Regions from separate parts of the Shewanella mangrovisoli genome, predicted to be linked through region 3. Evidence: predicted binding sites of a transcription regulator. Region 3 holds the regulator's gene; each other region holds the start of a gene.
What was found. The regulator MetJ, encoded in region 3, represses methionine synthesis genes. The targets are predictions, from matches to a motif close to TAGACGTCTAGACGTCTA.

Region 1 (3,759 bases), 1.7 Mb from region 3:
TCAAATTCCTGTTCGACTTTAATTTCCTGCCCGCCCTCGCGGGCCAATACAAAGCCTTTAGGGAAAGCTCGGAAGTTTTCGACATCAGTCGCGAAGGTAAATTCAAAATCATCAAAATGTTTGTTAATCACCCGACACACTTGGTACAGATTCACCTTATCCGCCGAGAATGGCTCAAGCGCTAAGGGTTTGTCTGTGATAAGGCGCATAAACATCTCTTGGGCGGCAATAAAACGCGTCATATCGTTTTGCCCCATGGGATACACCTTACCTAATTCAATGGTAAAGGCATCGGCGCCATACTGCTCGGAGGAAAAATAACTGAAGGTCGTCGTCGGCTCATGGTGAAATAACACAGTATCCACGCCACTTGCCGCTAAAAACATGATTTGCTCGGCGCTATAAGCACGGCCGGGACGATAAGGATAAATCGCAAACTTTTCGTGTTTTGACGCACGCATCGCCGTGTGTAAATCGTAGTGAATTCGCTGGCGCCCTGCGGCTGCGCCGTTAAAGAAGCGGTCGACATAGGCTTCTAATTTTTTCGCCCGCACCCGCTCAGGATTCACTAACCCCGGTGGATTTGAATGCTCGCCACTAAACAGACGATTCATGTTTTCGTCGATAATGCGAGTGCCATTATTAATCGCTAAAGGGTTGCCAATAATAAACAGCGTGCGTTGTTTGGCGATGATTTTTTGTTGGAGAAGCTGTTTGATTAAGGTATTGCAGAGTTCGATGGGGGCGGTTTCATTACCGTGGACACCGCAGGAGAGAATGACATCCTTACCTTGGGCTTGTGCTGGCTCAAAAACGATGACGCCCGTGTCCCACACTTCGACTCGAGTATGTTCCCCTAAGGTGAAACTAAACTCATCACCGAGGGTTTGCGGATTGGCGAGGGTCAGCGCGAGAAAATCCTTCGAATCTAACAGAGCTTGTAACACAGAATTCTCCTTATAATAGCGTGTTAAAGGCTGGATTTATGGCAATAACTGCCTGTTTCATTGCACTTATCGCTACCCGCCTTAAAAAGCGCATCCATACTAACACAAGTTTTTGGGCCGTTACTCTGTCATTCTGGTCAAACAAGCGCATTTCACGGCAAAACCACAGCATCTTAGCCACATTTGGCCGACATAGGATTAATTTTGTCGACACACTTGCTTTTAGGCATGAGTTTTATCACAATCCTTAGCCATCTAGACTTCTATCAGGATTTATCATGGCGTTAGCAACTTTCGGTGCCGGCTGTTTTTGGGGCGTGGAGTATTTCTTTAGACAAGTCAACGGCGTGACCAACGCGACCTGTGGCTATATGGGTGGCAATAACGAAGCGACCACCTATGAGGAAGTCAAAAAAGGCAAGACAGGCCATGCCGAAGTCGTACAAGTGGAATTTGACCCAGCGATTGTCAGCTACGATGAGTTACTGGATGTGTTTTGGAAGAACCACAACCCAACCACGCTCAACATGCAAGGTGGCGATATTGGCACTCAGTATCGCAGTACCATTTTCTTCCACGACCGTGAGCAAAAAGCGACGGCTGAAGCCTCTAAACTGGCCTTTGCTCGCTCGGGACGTTGGGGATTACGCCACATCGTGACTGAAATCGTGCCTTTGCAGCAATTCCATGTGGCCGAGGAATATCATCAAAACTATATCGATAAGAACAACTTACCAAGTTGCCATCTCGAGTACTGATCATAACCTGTTAGCATCCGAGTGAGTGGCTTCTGCCGCTCATCGCTGCAAATAAAAACGCACTCATAGGATTTCCATGAGTGCGTTTTTTTATCTGTAAAGAATGCTTAAACGTTAGATCAGGCGCTAAGCGCCTTATCAATCAAGGCCTGTGCATCCTTAATAATATCGGCAAGATGTTGCTCACTGATAAAGCTCTCACCGTAAATCTTAAATAACGCCTCAGTGCCCGACGGCCGCGCCGCAAACCAACCATTGGCCGTAGTCACTTTGATGCCACCAATCGAGGCATTGTTACCTGGGGCGTGGGTTAATACGGCATCAATCTTCTCACCCGCCAGCAGAGTGGCGTTTAAGGTCTCAGCATTGAGCTTGGCAAATTTGGCTTTGTTCTCGAGGCTAATCGGGCTGTCGATACGCTTGTAGAAACTTTGACCGAACTGCGCCACTAATTCTTGATGACGTTGCCCCGGCGTCTTGCCAGTAACCGCAAGCATTTCGGCCGCAAGCAGCACCAGAATAAAACCGTCCTTGTCGGTACACCAAGTCGTGCCATCACGGCGCAGGAACGCGGCGCCCGCACTCTCCTCACCACCAAAGGCAATAGTTGCCTCGGCTAACCCATCGACGAACCACTTAAAGCCAACGGGGACTTCGAGTAATTTTTTGCCATGAAAGGCACAGATTTTATCGATAAGCGCACTCGATACCAGCGTCTTGCCGATGGCTAACTGCTCGCTCCATTCAGGTCTGTGGGTCAGCAGATAATCAATCGCAACTGCTAAATAGTGGTTGGGATCCATCAGCCCCGTGCCCGGACACACGATACCGTGTCTGTCGTAGTCAGGATCGTTACCGACACATAAATCGAAGGATTCTTTGTGGGCCAGTAGGCCTGCCATCGCATAGGGCGAAGAGCAATCCATGCGGATCTTGCCGTCTTTATCCAGCGACATAAAACTAAAACTTGGGTCGACCTTATCGTTCACTAAGGTGATATCGATACCATAATGCTTGGCAATCGGCGCCCAATAATGAATACCCGAGCCGCCTAATGGGTCAACGCCCAATTTCAGCTTAGCCTTGGCGATAGCGTGCATATCAACCACATTGACTAAATCCGCCACATAGGGGGTAATCAAATCGATGGCATGCACATAGCCCGAGGTTAACGCGTCGGCATAAGCCAGCTTATTAACGCCCTTCAGCCCTGCGCGCAAGTAATCATTGGCGCGGGACTCAATCCAGGCGGTGATATTGCCTTCGGCCGGGCCGCCATGGGGAGGATTGTACTTGATGCCACCATCCTGCGGCGGATTATGGGATGGGGTAATAATCAAACCATCGCTTAACGCGGCACCACTCAGCGCCGCTTCACGATTGGCGCAAATAATGGCATGGGACACCACAGGCGTGGGAGTAAAGCCATCATTTTGCTGAATATTAACAGTCACCTTATTGGCCGCTAACACTTCAATCGCCGACACGTAGGCCGCATAAGATAAGGCGTGGGTATCGATACCTAAAAATAGCGGCCCGTCGATATTCACCGATTGGCGATAATCCACCACGGCCTGGGTAATCGCCCAAATATGGTCTTGGTTAAAACTTGCTTGAAACGCAGTTCCGCGGTGACCCGAGGTCCCGAACGTCACACGTTGCTCGGCAGCATCCACATTAGGTTTGATGCTGTAATAATGGCTCATCAGCTTTGGAATATTCACCAGATCCGTCTGACTCGCGGTTTGTCCTGCCCGTTGATGTATTGCCACCTGATCCTCTCCTACTGGAAAATCGGTTAATTAAATGGAAACGCCGCATCATTGCGGCGTCGATAAAGGCGTTATACGCGTTCGGCAATGCCGTTGGCGATTTCGGTATCGCAGCCAAATTGCACTAAGGCTTCGACTAAAATCGCCCGTTTTTTGGCGGTGTTATTGTTGGTCGTGACCCAAAATCCAGTGTTACCGATTTCCTTCGGGTTTGCGGTAGCACTGGCCTTGAGTAACTCTTCCCGTGAGCGCGCAAAATAGAGTCGATCGCGACCTTGGATC
Region 2 (3,759 bases), 170 kb from region 3:
ACATCTTAGTATCTACAGGTGCACACATAATCAACGATTGGGCCTTATTCAGTGTGGCGCTATTACTAAAGTAGCGACTGCATAACTCACAACTCATTGATTAAAAGGGATACCTTAGTATCCCTCTCCACTGTCTATAAGACATCACCCTCTCATTTGTTGATTTAATTAACCAAGGCGGCGACGCAGTTCGCGGGTCGCATCCACCATGTTCTTCAGCGCAGGTTCTACCTCATCCCAAGTGCGGGTCTTAAGGCCGCAATCGGGGTTAACCCACAGCTGGCGTACTGGCACTTTTTGCGCCGCTTTTTCGATAAGGTGCACCATGGCCTCCACACTTGGCGTATTTGGCGAATGGATATCGTAAACGCCTGGGCCAATTTCATTTGGATATTCAAAATCTTCAAAGGCGTTGAGCAGTTCCATGCGTGAACGCGAGGTCTCGATGGTGATCACATCCGCATCCATGGCGGCAATGGCGGCGATCGTGTCGTTAAACTCGCTGTAACACATATGGGTGTGGATTTGGGTTTCATCCACAACACCCGCTGCACTCAGTTTAAAGGCATTCACAGCCCAATCTAAGTAAGCTTGCCACTCGCTTTGCTTTAATGGCAAACCTTCGCGGAAGGCTGGTTCATCAATTTGAATAATGCCAATACCCGCATTTTGTAAATCCACCACTTCATCACGAATAGCCAGCGCCAATTGGGTGGCAATGGTATCGCGGCTGATATCTTCACGGGCAAACGACCAATGTAGAATCGTCACAGGGCCCGTTAGCATGCCTTTGACCGGTTTGTCCGTCAGGCTTTGGGCGAATTCGGCCCACTCTACCGTCATCGCTTTCGGGCGGCTCACATCACCATAAATCAATGGCGGCTTAACGCAGCGAGAACCATAACTCTGCACCCAACCATTTTTGGTAAATCCCACGCCTTCGAGCTGCTCGCCGAAGTATTCCACCATGTCGTTACGCTCGGCCTCACCGTGTACTAGCACATCGATACCGAGTTTAAGTTGGCGGTCGATGGTATCGCGGGTCACTTGCTGCAACTGCTCGGTATATTGGGCATCGCTTAGCTCCCCTTTGCGCCAGCGGCTACGTAAGCCACGGATAGCAGGCGTTTGTGGGAATGAGCCAATTGTGGTCGTGGGCAGTAATGGCAAACGATACTTGCGCTGCTGTACCGCTTGGCGCTCAGTAAATTCGCTCACACGTTCATAGTCGGCTTGGGTCAGCGCAGTCACACGGGCGATGACTTTTGCATCCGCCGCCAGTGCTTTAGCCTCACGACGTGCCAAACAAGTGTTAACTATCTCTTTGGCGGCGACAGACTCAGGAGCCTGTAACAATTGGCGCACATTAGCCAGCTCCAACAGCTTTTGCTTAGCAAACGCAAGCTGTTGACGTAGTGCCGGCGTGAGCGTTGTCTCCACCTCTAAATCCACAGGGCTGTGAAGCAGTGAACAGGAAGAGCCAATCCATAGGCGCGCACCTAAGTCTCTGGCAACACTGCCGATACGCTCGACAATCAGGTCAACCTCTGCCGCCCACACGTTGCGACCATTTACTACGCCTGCAGAGAGAATTTGGTCTGATCTTAAGGCATTGGCAAACAAGGCCAATTGTTCAGGGGCAGTCACTAAATCGAGGTGCAGCCCCGCCACTGGCAGCGCGGAAACCAGCGCCTGATGATGACTAATGCTGCCATAGTAGCTAGTGAGTAAAATCTTCACTTGAGCCGTTTTAAGCGCTTGATAAGCTTCGCTAATCGCCGCTTGCCAATCGGCGGTTAATTCAAGCGCCAGAATAGGTTCTTCAAGCTGTACCCAAGTCACGCCCTGCGCGGCAAAACGCGCAAGAATGTCGGCATAGGCCTTTAACAGATTGGGCAATAGGCTGAGTTTATCGAAATCCTGACCCACGGTTTTGGCCAGATACAAGTAACTCACAGGACCTAACAACACGGGCTTGGCTTGATAACCCAGCGCCTGTGCCTCGGCCACTTCATCAAAAAACTGCTCATAGGCGATAGAGAACACTTGGTCTTGCTTAAGCTCTGGCACTAAGTAGTGATAGTTAGTGTTGAAATACTTCGTCATTTCAGAGGCTGGCGCATCGGTGCCAGTTGGCGCACGGCCACGGGCAACGCGGAATAAGGTATCAAGATCGATAGCGCCCTCGCCGCGGTGGCGATCTGGAATAGCGTTAAGGGTCGCACTCAGGGTTAACACTTGATCGTAAAAGGCAAAATCACCCACTGGCACTTGCTCGATCCCTGCGGCCACTTGCCATTGCCAATGGGTACGACGTAACTCCTTGGCCACCTCATGCAGTTCAGCTTGAGTGCTCTCACCACGCCAGTATTTTTCGAGGGCAAATTTCAGTTCACGACGACGCCCGATACGGGGAAAACCAAGACTGTTTAATTGCATACCATATCTTCCTTTATTTGAGATAAGCCATATTCGGCACTAGCACCCAGCTGATGGTGTTTTCTTGGCAATTTTTCGCATTTAAGCCTAGATAAATCACAATGGGCGTCTGGACGTCTAGAAGTTTATTGTGATAGTCTCTATGCCAGCAACCGAATTGATTTCAAGCACAACATGAGCGAAATTCACTTGGAGTGATCATGATCGAACTAAGACATCTGCGAACCTTAATGGCACTGAAGGAAAGTGGCAGCTTGGCGGGCGCAGCCAAAAAACGTTTTGTCACTCAATCGGCTCTCTCCCATCAAATTAAGGAGTTAGAGCAACGAATTAACTCGCCCATTTTTGTGCGTAAAAGCAAACCGCTCTCTTTTACTCAAGAAGGCGCACGCCTGTTGCACCTCGCCGAAGAAATCCTGCCTAAGGTGTTAGAGACGGAAACGGATCTGAAAAATGGCCTAGAGACAGAGACCAATCAACTCAGAGTGGGGATTGAATGCCACAGCTGTTTTCGCTGGTTAATGCCAGTGATGGAACAATTTAGGCAAGATCATCCGCAGGCCGAGTTAGATCTGTCGAGCCGTCATCTGTTCGATTCGCTCAATGCCTTAGAAATGGGCGAACTCGATATAGTGCTGACCTCGGATCCCGTGCCGGGGCACTCGCTCGCCTATCAGCATTTGTTTGATTTTGAAGTGAAGTTAGTGGTTGCCAAGGATCATCCCTTAGCGAAAGAAGCCTATGTTACGCCTAAGCAATTGGCTCGCTTACCCATTATCAGCTACCCAGTACCACTGGCGCGTTTAGATATTTACCGCCACTTTTTAGAACCTGCAGGTGTTGAGGCGGGTGAACAAAAGACCTGCGATTTGACCATGATGTTATTGCAACGCATCGCCTGTAAGGACGGTATCGCCGCCCTGCCCAACTGGTCAATCAATGAGGGACATGGCTTGAGCCTCGCCGCCGTTAAACTCGGCCAAGAAGGCTTAAAACGCCCACTATTCGGTGCCTACCGCCGCCACAGCGCGAACTCGGCCTTAGTGCAAAACTGGCTGCAACTGGTGGCAAGCGAAGGCTTAGCGCGTCAGCAGAAATCCAATTAAGTCGTAAAAACAGTAATAAAAAAAGCCTGCAATCGCAGGCTTTTTTATTAAAGGCACATGCCTAGAGCGGGTTGAGTAACATGCCGCGCATCGAGAGCACACGGCGTAGAATCAACCCGGGAGAATTTTGATTACGGGTCTGGCGCAGATTATGGGCGATCATAAACTCTTGGCGCAGATCCTGATCGAGATCTAAAGCCTCAAAGGCTTCGAT
Region 3 (3,759 bases):
GAGTGCGGCGCGAAATTTTGAGGCATCCTTACCCGCTAACAAAATCGCCATCGGTGGGCCACCAATGGCGGCAATATTACCGAAGATCCCCGATACCACGCCCGCGCCAAACAGAGTCGCTTTATTCACTGGCAGGCTGAATTTATACAGGCTCAGCACCACGGCGACCGCCACAATGCCAGCAATCGCCAGACCAAGAATCGGCTGCGGCGCAAACAGCAACAGGCTGGCACCGATAAAACCTCCGGGCACTCGACCAATCAGCGCATATTGCAAGCCGTTGAATTCTAAATGGCCGCGCTCACGCAGTAGGGTGAGCAGGGCGATGGAAAAACCCATCACAATCACCGGGGCTGGCACTAATTCGGGGTCGACAATATACAGCAGCGGACTCGCCACCACAGCAAGACCAAAGCCAATCAGACTCTGGGTGAGGGCACCTAAAAACACAATCACAGACGCAATGGCGAGCGTTTGTGGATCTATCAAGGAGAACATAGGATTCCATCAAAAACAAAATAGGGATCGTTACTCTAACCCATCAGGCAAGATGAGTATTAACGATCCCTAATAATTAGTTACGGCAGGATTATGGACGCCTGAGCGTTATTCCATATCTTCCCACTCGATCCCCATTTCGTCCATCAACCGTTTCGCTTCGGCGGGAATGCTGTCTGGGCTATCTTTCGACAGATCGGCATCATTAGGCAGAGGCTGGCCGGTGTAGGCATGCAAAAATGCTTCACACAAGAGTTCGCTATTGGTGGCGTGGCGCAGGTTGTTCACCTGACGACGGGTACGTTCATCCGTGAGGACTTTTAGCACTTTGAGCGGAATAGACACAGTAATTTTCTTTACTTGTTCATTCTTCTTGCCATGTTCAGCATAGGGGCTGATGTATTCCCCATTCCATTCAGTCATTGACTCACCTGTTATAACGCTAAATTCGGGGCAGATTTTAAACCCTTACAGATAACAGTCAAATTATTGCTACTATTTCTTAGTGATTGCAAACAGATTTCTTTATGTTTAGACGTCTAAACGTCTTAACGCCTATTGACGATGCCACTGGGCTTAGGTACATTTAGACGTCCAGACATCTCTTTGCGAACTTAGGAGTTCCCGATGACCGCAGGCAAATTAGTGACCGAACGTCAATTAGCCACATTAGCAGTGCGTCAGGGTATCGAAAGCGATACTCAGTATGGCGCTGTGGTGCCGCCAATTTACCTGTCGACGAATTACGCCTTCGATGGTCATAAAAATCCTCGCGAATTTGATTACAGCCGTTCCGGCAATCCTACCCGCAGCATCCTAGGTGATGCCCTAGCTAAGCTGGAAAAGGGCGCAACTGGTGTGGTGACTTGCACTGGTATGGCGGCCATTACCTTAGTGACTACGTTGCTTGGCCCTGATGACTTGCTGGTGGTGCCCCACGATTGCTACGGCGGTTCGTACCGTTTATTCACTAACTTGGCTAAAAAGGGCCAATTTAAACTGCTGGTGGTCGATCAAACCGACGCTCAAGCGCTCGAGCAAGCTATCGCCCAGCAACCTAAGATGGTGTGGATTGAAACCCCCTCTAACCCTCTGCTGCGAGTCGTCGATATCGAAGCTATCGCGAAGGCGAGCCACGCCGTGGGCGCTTTAGTGGTGGTGGACAACACTTTCCTCTCGCCAATTTTGCAGCAACCGCTGTTACTGGGTGCCGATATCGTTATCCACTCCACCACTAAGTACATCAATGGCCACAGCGATGTGGTGGGCGGCGCTGTGATCGCCAAAGATCCTCAACTCGGTGAGACCTTACATTGGTGGTCGAACACCTTAGGCTTAACGGGGTCAGCTTTCGACAGTTATCAAACCCTGCGTGGCCTGCGTACCTTAGCCGTACGCATTCGTGAGCACCAAAGCAATGCCCAGCGTATTGTGGATGTGCTGACAAGTAGCCCAGTGGTGAGCAAAGTGTATTACCCAGGCCTTGCGGAACACCCCGGCCATGCCATTGCCGCCAAGCAGCAAAAAGGCTTTGGCGCTATGCTGAGTTTTGAGCTTAAGGGCGGCGAGGCTGAAGTGGTCGCCTTTTTAGATGCCTTAAGTTTATTCAGCGTGGCCGAGAGCTTAGGTGGCGTTGAGAGTCTCGTGGCCGTGCCCGCGACTATGACACACAGGGCGATGGAGCCCCAAGCGCGTTATGAAGCTGGCATTAAAGACACCCTATTACGTTTGTCGGTTGGTATTGAAGATGCCGACGACTTAGTTGCAGATATTCAAGCAGGATTGGCCGCCGTCGCGGCTTGTCAGTAGAGGAATTCGAGATGGCACGTTGTCACTTACATAAATTTGGTGGTTCCAGCTTAGCCGATGCCGATTGTTATCGCCGAGTCGCCCATATTCTGTTAACCCATGGTCATAGTGATGATCTGGTGGTGGTGTCTGCCGCGGGTAAAACCACTAACTTTTTATATAAATTATTGTCCCTGCGCGATAGCAACCAATTATGGCAAGAAGAGTTGCAAGTCCTTATCAGTTATCAGCAAGGCTTGATTGAGCAGCTGTTATCCAATGAGCAAGCGCGGGATCTGCGTGAGCGTTTAACTACGGATAAAGCCCAGTTAATCAGTCTATTATCTTTAGATTCCCGTAACGATTACCAAATTAGCCATGTGGTGAGCTTTGGTGAACGTTGGTCGGCGCGCCTGATGGCCGCGCTGCTGCGTGAATCGGGTGTCGCCGCAAGTCATGTGGATGCCTGTTCGATTCTCGTGGCCGACGAGGCCGCCGTGCCGCAAATTCGTGTGCAAGAATCCCGTACCAAAGTGCAAGCTTTACTGGCCGCGCATCCTAACGAGCGTTTAGTGATCACAGGTTTTATCTGCGCCAACGAGCGTGGCGATACCTTGCTATTGGGTCGCAATGGCTCTGACTTTAGTGCCAGCTTAATTGCTAGCCTTGCCGACATTGAACGCGTGACCATTTGGACCGACGTTGAAGGGGTATTTAACGCCGATCCGAATAAGATCAACGATGCGAAATTACTCAAGAGCATGTCCCTCGCCGAAGCCGACCGCTTGGCGCGTTTAGGCTCGCCCGTGTTGCATTCACGCACTTTGCAGCCGCTATTTAACACTGAGGTGAGCCTGGCCGTGCGCTCAAGCTACGCCTCCCATACCGACTTTACCCTGATTGCTCCCCACAGTTCCTCGGCGAGTGCGCCCGTGGTGACCAACCTGAATGCCGTGGTGTTATTTGGCTTTAAGATTGCGGGCGATGTGGCCAGCCTGCTCGAGCAATTAGTCGAAGCGGGGTTAACGCCGCTGGCCCATTGGGTATCGGCGCATCAACGACTCGAACTTGCCTACACCGCTGAAAACCAGAAACAAGTACAAAAGTTATTGGATGCACAGGCCGAAGCCCTCGGCATTAAGGAGCTGCAAATTAATACCGAACTCGGTTTAGTGGCGCTTGTGAGTGCCGATGCCGAGCATTATCGCCGCAGCTTTGCCCGTTTACTGAGCCGCGACGCTAAGCCTTTGTTCAGTGGTGACTTAAGTCTGGTGACCTTAGTGCCACAGTCGCAGGTTAATCTGCTGACGCAAAAAGTGCATCGCCGCTGTGCTGGTCCACGTAAACGCATTGGTGTATTACTGCTGGGTGTGGGCAATATTGGCGAGGCGTGGGTGAAGCTGTTTAAGTCAGTTTCTCCCTCGTTGAATCAAGAGCTTGAAGCACGTGTCGAACTCGTCGGTTTAGTGAGTT
Region 4 (3,759 bases), 410 kb from region 3:
CTCGACTTTACGCGCCTTAGTGTCGGCCTGACCTTGCTCGTCGAACGCCATAATAATGGCCGCAGCGCCGTAGCGTTTCACTAGGGTTGCCTGCTCGATAAACTTCTCTTCGCCTTCCTTCAAGGAGATAGAGTTGACGATTCCCTTGCCTTGAATACATTTGAGGCCCGCTTCAATCACCTCCCACTTAGAGGAGTCGATCATAATCGGCACACGGCTGATATCCGGCTCAGAGGCGATAAGGTTTAAGAACTTATGCATCACCTCCACGCCATCGAGCATGCCTTCGTCCATATTGATGTCGATGATCTGCGCGCCGCTTTCTACCTGTTCACGGGCGACATCGAGCGCCTGCTCGAACTTACCTTCTTTGATCAGTTTTAAAAACTTGGCCGAACCGGTGACGTTGGTACGTTCACCCACGTTCACAAATAGGGTTTGGGCGTCGATAGTGAGCGGTTCCAAACCCGATAGACGGCAGGCGACGGGGATTTCGGGTAATACCCGTGGTGCAAATGGCTCTACGGCTTCGCGAATAACCTTAATATGCTCGGGCGTGCTACCACAGCAGCCGCCGATAATGTTGAGCATGCCTTCGCGGGCCCACTCTTGGATAACGCTCGCCATATCCTCTGGGGTTTCATCGTAACCGCCAAACTCGTTTGGCAGACCCGCGTTAGGGTGCGCCGAGACATAGCACTCGGCGATGCGCGACAGTTCTTCAACGTAGGGGCGAAGCTCCTTAGGGCCGAGGGCGCAGTTAAGGCCGATGGATAAGGGCTTGATATGGCGAAGGGAGTTATAAAAGGCTTCGGTGGTTTGTCCGGTCAGGGTTCGGCCCGAGGCATCAGTAATGGTGCCTGAGATCATCACAGGCAAACGCGCTGGCGAATTTGGCCCAAAGAGTTCATCGAACACGGTTTCTATGGCAAATAAGGCGGCCTTAGCGTTTAAGGTATCGAAAATAGTCTCGACCATAATGATATCGGCGCCGCCCTCAATTAAGGCGCGGGTCGATTCGCAGTAAGCGGTCACTAACTCATCAAAGTGGATATTACGAAAGCCTGGGTCGTTAACATCGGGGCTGATAGAGCAGGTACGGTTAGTAGGCCCTAACACACCGGCGACATAACGTGGCTTACCCGTGGCTTGCTCGATTTCATCACAGGCCTCACGGGCGAGGCGCGCGCCTTCGCGGTTAATCTCGGCGGACAGCGACTGCATATCGTAGTCGGCCATGGCGATAGTAGTGGCGTTGAAGGTGTTGGTTTCAATAATATCCGCACCGGCTTTTAGGTAGTCGATGTGAATTTGTTTGATGATGTGTGGCTGAGTCAGCACTAAAAGATCGTTATTGCCCTTAACGTCGGTATGCCAATCCTTGAAACGCTCGCCACGGTAATCCTCTTCCTCAAGCTTGTAGCCTTGGATCATAGTGCCCATGGCGCCGTCTAAAATCAGAATGCGCTTTGACAACTGGTTGCGAATGTCTGCCAGTGCTTGGCTGGCTCGATGGAGAGATATCGCCATAAATGATTACCTTTACTACAGCTAAGTTGAGTCCAAAGTACGCAATCGGGTGACAAATTGCATTTTATTATTGAATGTCGTTCGTTATGTTTTGGACATTTATACGTATAGACGTCCATAATACGCGACATCGGATTGTCAGGGCAAGGTTAAAGTTGGTATAGCATAGGCGAGATAAGGCAGATAAAAACGCTAAAAGGAAAGATCAGATGAAGCAGCTCAGGTTATTACTGTTACGCCATGGAGAATGCGAGGGCGGGGCGATTTTGCGAGGCCGAGTCGATGTGCCACTGAGCGAAAAGGGCTGGCGGCAGATGTCGGCGGCGGTTGAGGCGCAGGCGACTGTGTGCCACGGCATTTATAGCTCGACCTCGAGGCGCTGCGCCGAGTTTGCCAAGGCCTTTGCGGCCGAGCTGCATTCGAGTGCGTCTGTAGGCATAAGTTTAGATGCACCCGCGCCGTCGATGCTCAAGGTCAACCTGCTGGAGGAGTTACAGGAAATAGCCTTCGGCGATTGGGATGGCTGCCTACTCGATGACTTATATCAACACGACGGCGAACGGATGGCGGCCTATTGGCAGAATCCCTGGGAGGTGACGCCGCCCAATGGCGAAGCCATGGCAAGTTTCGAGGCCCGTATCGATGGTGCGATAGAACAGATCCTCGATAAAGAGTTTGGCCTGCTGGCGATGGATGATGAACAGGCCCATGGGGAGTTTAATGCCAACGCCCCCGCGGCCAATATCTGGGTGGTGACCCACGGTGGGGTTATTCGCCACTTGATGTCAAAGGCGCTGGGAGCGGTGAAAACCTTAGGTTTTTACAGTCAGCTCGCCTTACCCGTGGCGGCGGTGGTGACGATTAATGTCCTCGAGGATGAGCAAGGTAAAAGATACTGGCGCTTAGACTGGCCATCGGGCCACTGTGAGTAGCTTGCAAGCATCAGTCATCGACATGATGAAAATTTTCTGATTTAAACAGCATTGCCTAATGGGCAAGATATAGGATAATGCTTTTCCCTGACATTTGAGCCAGATAACACACCCAGTACGTTAAGCTCAAAGGTCGCAGAAATAGGTGTTGGGAATTTTGCGCGATTTAGTGCTATTGCTTAAGGGCAAGAGTGTTCAAGCGCGCCGGATAACCCAAACATAATAGGGAATCGGGGAGCTGCCCGTCAGTAGCCCGAACTGTACCCGCAACTGTGAGTAGTCGAAGCGCTTTGTGTCTTCCCATACGAGTCAGGATACCTGCCTATTTCTGTTTTCGCTGCGTGCAGCCTTAGTTCTCGAGCGGGTAACTCGAGGGAGCAGAAGATGACATTAATGAGTTTCGCCCTGTTAGCCCAAGTGGCAGCAGGCACAGATAACACCAATCAATATCCATGTGGGAGCAATCGTTAGTGATGCATTCCACATCGAGCCTTGCGCCCTTAGCGCCCGCTGCGACCTCCGCCAATATGGCACTTAAGGTCAGCCAATTGAGTTGGGCGATTGAGGGAAAAACCATCCTCTCGGAGATAAGCTTTGCCCTGCCGCAGGGGGAAATGCTCGGGCTGATAGGCCCCAACGGCGCGGGTAAATCCAGTTTGCTGCGCTGTTTATACCGCTTTATTCGCCCTGCTAAAGGTCATATCAGTCTGTTTTCGCAGGATATTAGCGAGCTGTCGCCCAAGGCGTTTGCCTGTAAAGTGGCGGTGGTGCAGCAGGATACGCCGCAATACTTCGATATGACCACAGAGCAATTGGTTGCCATGGGACTCACGCCACACAAGGGGATGTTTGATACCAACTCCAGCGGTGACGGTGAAAAAATTGCTAAGGCGCTGGAAAAGGTAGGCCTCAGTCATAAAGTACATCAACAATACGATCGTTTATCTGGCGGTGAGAAGCAACGCGCCCTGATCGCCCGTGCCATAGTGCAGCAGCCGCAATTGTTGATTTTAGATGAGCCGACAAACCACCTCGATATCCGCTATCAAATTCAAATCTTAGAGCTAGTGCGAAGCCTTGGGATCAGCGTAATCGCCTCGATTCACGACTTGAATTTAGCCAGCGCCCTGTGTGACCACTTATTGCTGCTGGACAAGGGGCAGGTGAGTGCCATGGGCACGCCGGCTCAGGTTCTAACCGAGGAACGTATCGCCGAAGTCTTTGGGGTATGCGCCCAAGTGACGCCCCATCCACAGCATGGTAACCCCTTGATTAATTACTTTTATGGTTATCAAAA

Region 1: msrA (peptide-methionine (S)-S-oxide reductase MsrA) is a predicted target of MetJ. The motif match lies at 1,196-1,213, and genes of this name have one in related genera.
Region 2: metE (5-methyltetrahydropteroyltriglutamate--homocysteine S-methyltransferase) is a predicted target of MetJ. The motif match lies at 2,550-2,567, and genes of this name have one in related genera.
Region 4: metH (methionine synthase) is a predicted target of MetJ. The motif match lies at 1,631-1,648, and genes of this name have one in related genera.

What each region holds. Positions count from the first base shown of each region.
Region 1 is NZ_CP080412.1:2,450,503-2,454,261, forward strand. It holds gene astE (succinylglutamate desuccinylase) at 1-947, opposite strand, end outside; gene msrA (peptide-methionine (S)-S-oxide reductase MsrA) at 1,226-1,705, shown strand; gene pgm (phosphoglucomutase (alpha-D-glucose-1,6-bisphosphate-dependent)) at 1,825-3,477, opposite strand; gene seqA (replication initiation negative regulator SeqA) at 3,549-3,759, opposite strand, start outside.
Region 2 is NZ_CP080412.1:3,991,862-3,995,620, forward strand. It holds gene K0H60_RS17395 (CPBP family intramembrane glutamic endopeptidase) at 1-74, shown strand, start outside; gene metE (5-methyltetrahydropteroyltriglutamate--homocysteine S-methyltransferase) at 169-2,439, opposite strand; gene K0H60_RS17405 (LysR family transcriptional regulator) at 2,640-3,545, shown strand; gene K0H60_RS17410 (HDOD domain-containing protein) at 3,607-3,759, opposite strand, start outside.
Region 3 is NZ_CP080412.1:4,161,219-4,164,977, reverse strand. It holds gene K0H60_RS18115 (sulfite exporter TauE/SafE family protein) at 1-498, opposite strand, end outside; gene metJ (met regulon transcriptional regulator MetJ) at 607-921, opposite strand; gene metB (cystathionine gamma-synthase) at 1,144-2,307, shown strand; gene K0H60_RS18100 (bifunctional aspartate kinase/homoserine dehydrogenase II) at 2,319-3,759, shown strand, end outside.
Region 4 is NZ_CP080412.1:3,748,454-3,752,212, reverse strand. It holds gene metH (methionine synthase) at 1-1,530, opposite strand, end outside; gene K0H60_RS16465 (histidine phosphatase family protein) at 1,740-2,462, shown strand; cobalamin riboswitch at 2,635-2,802, shown strand; gene K0H60_RS16460 (ABC transporter ATP-binding protein) at 2,936-3,759, shown strand, end outside.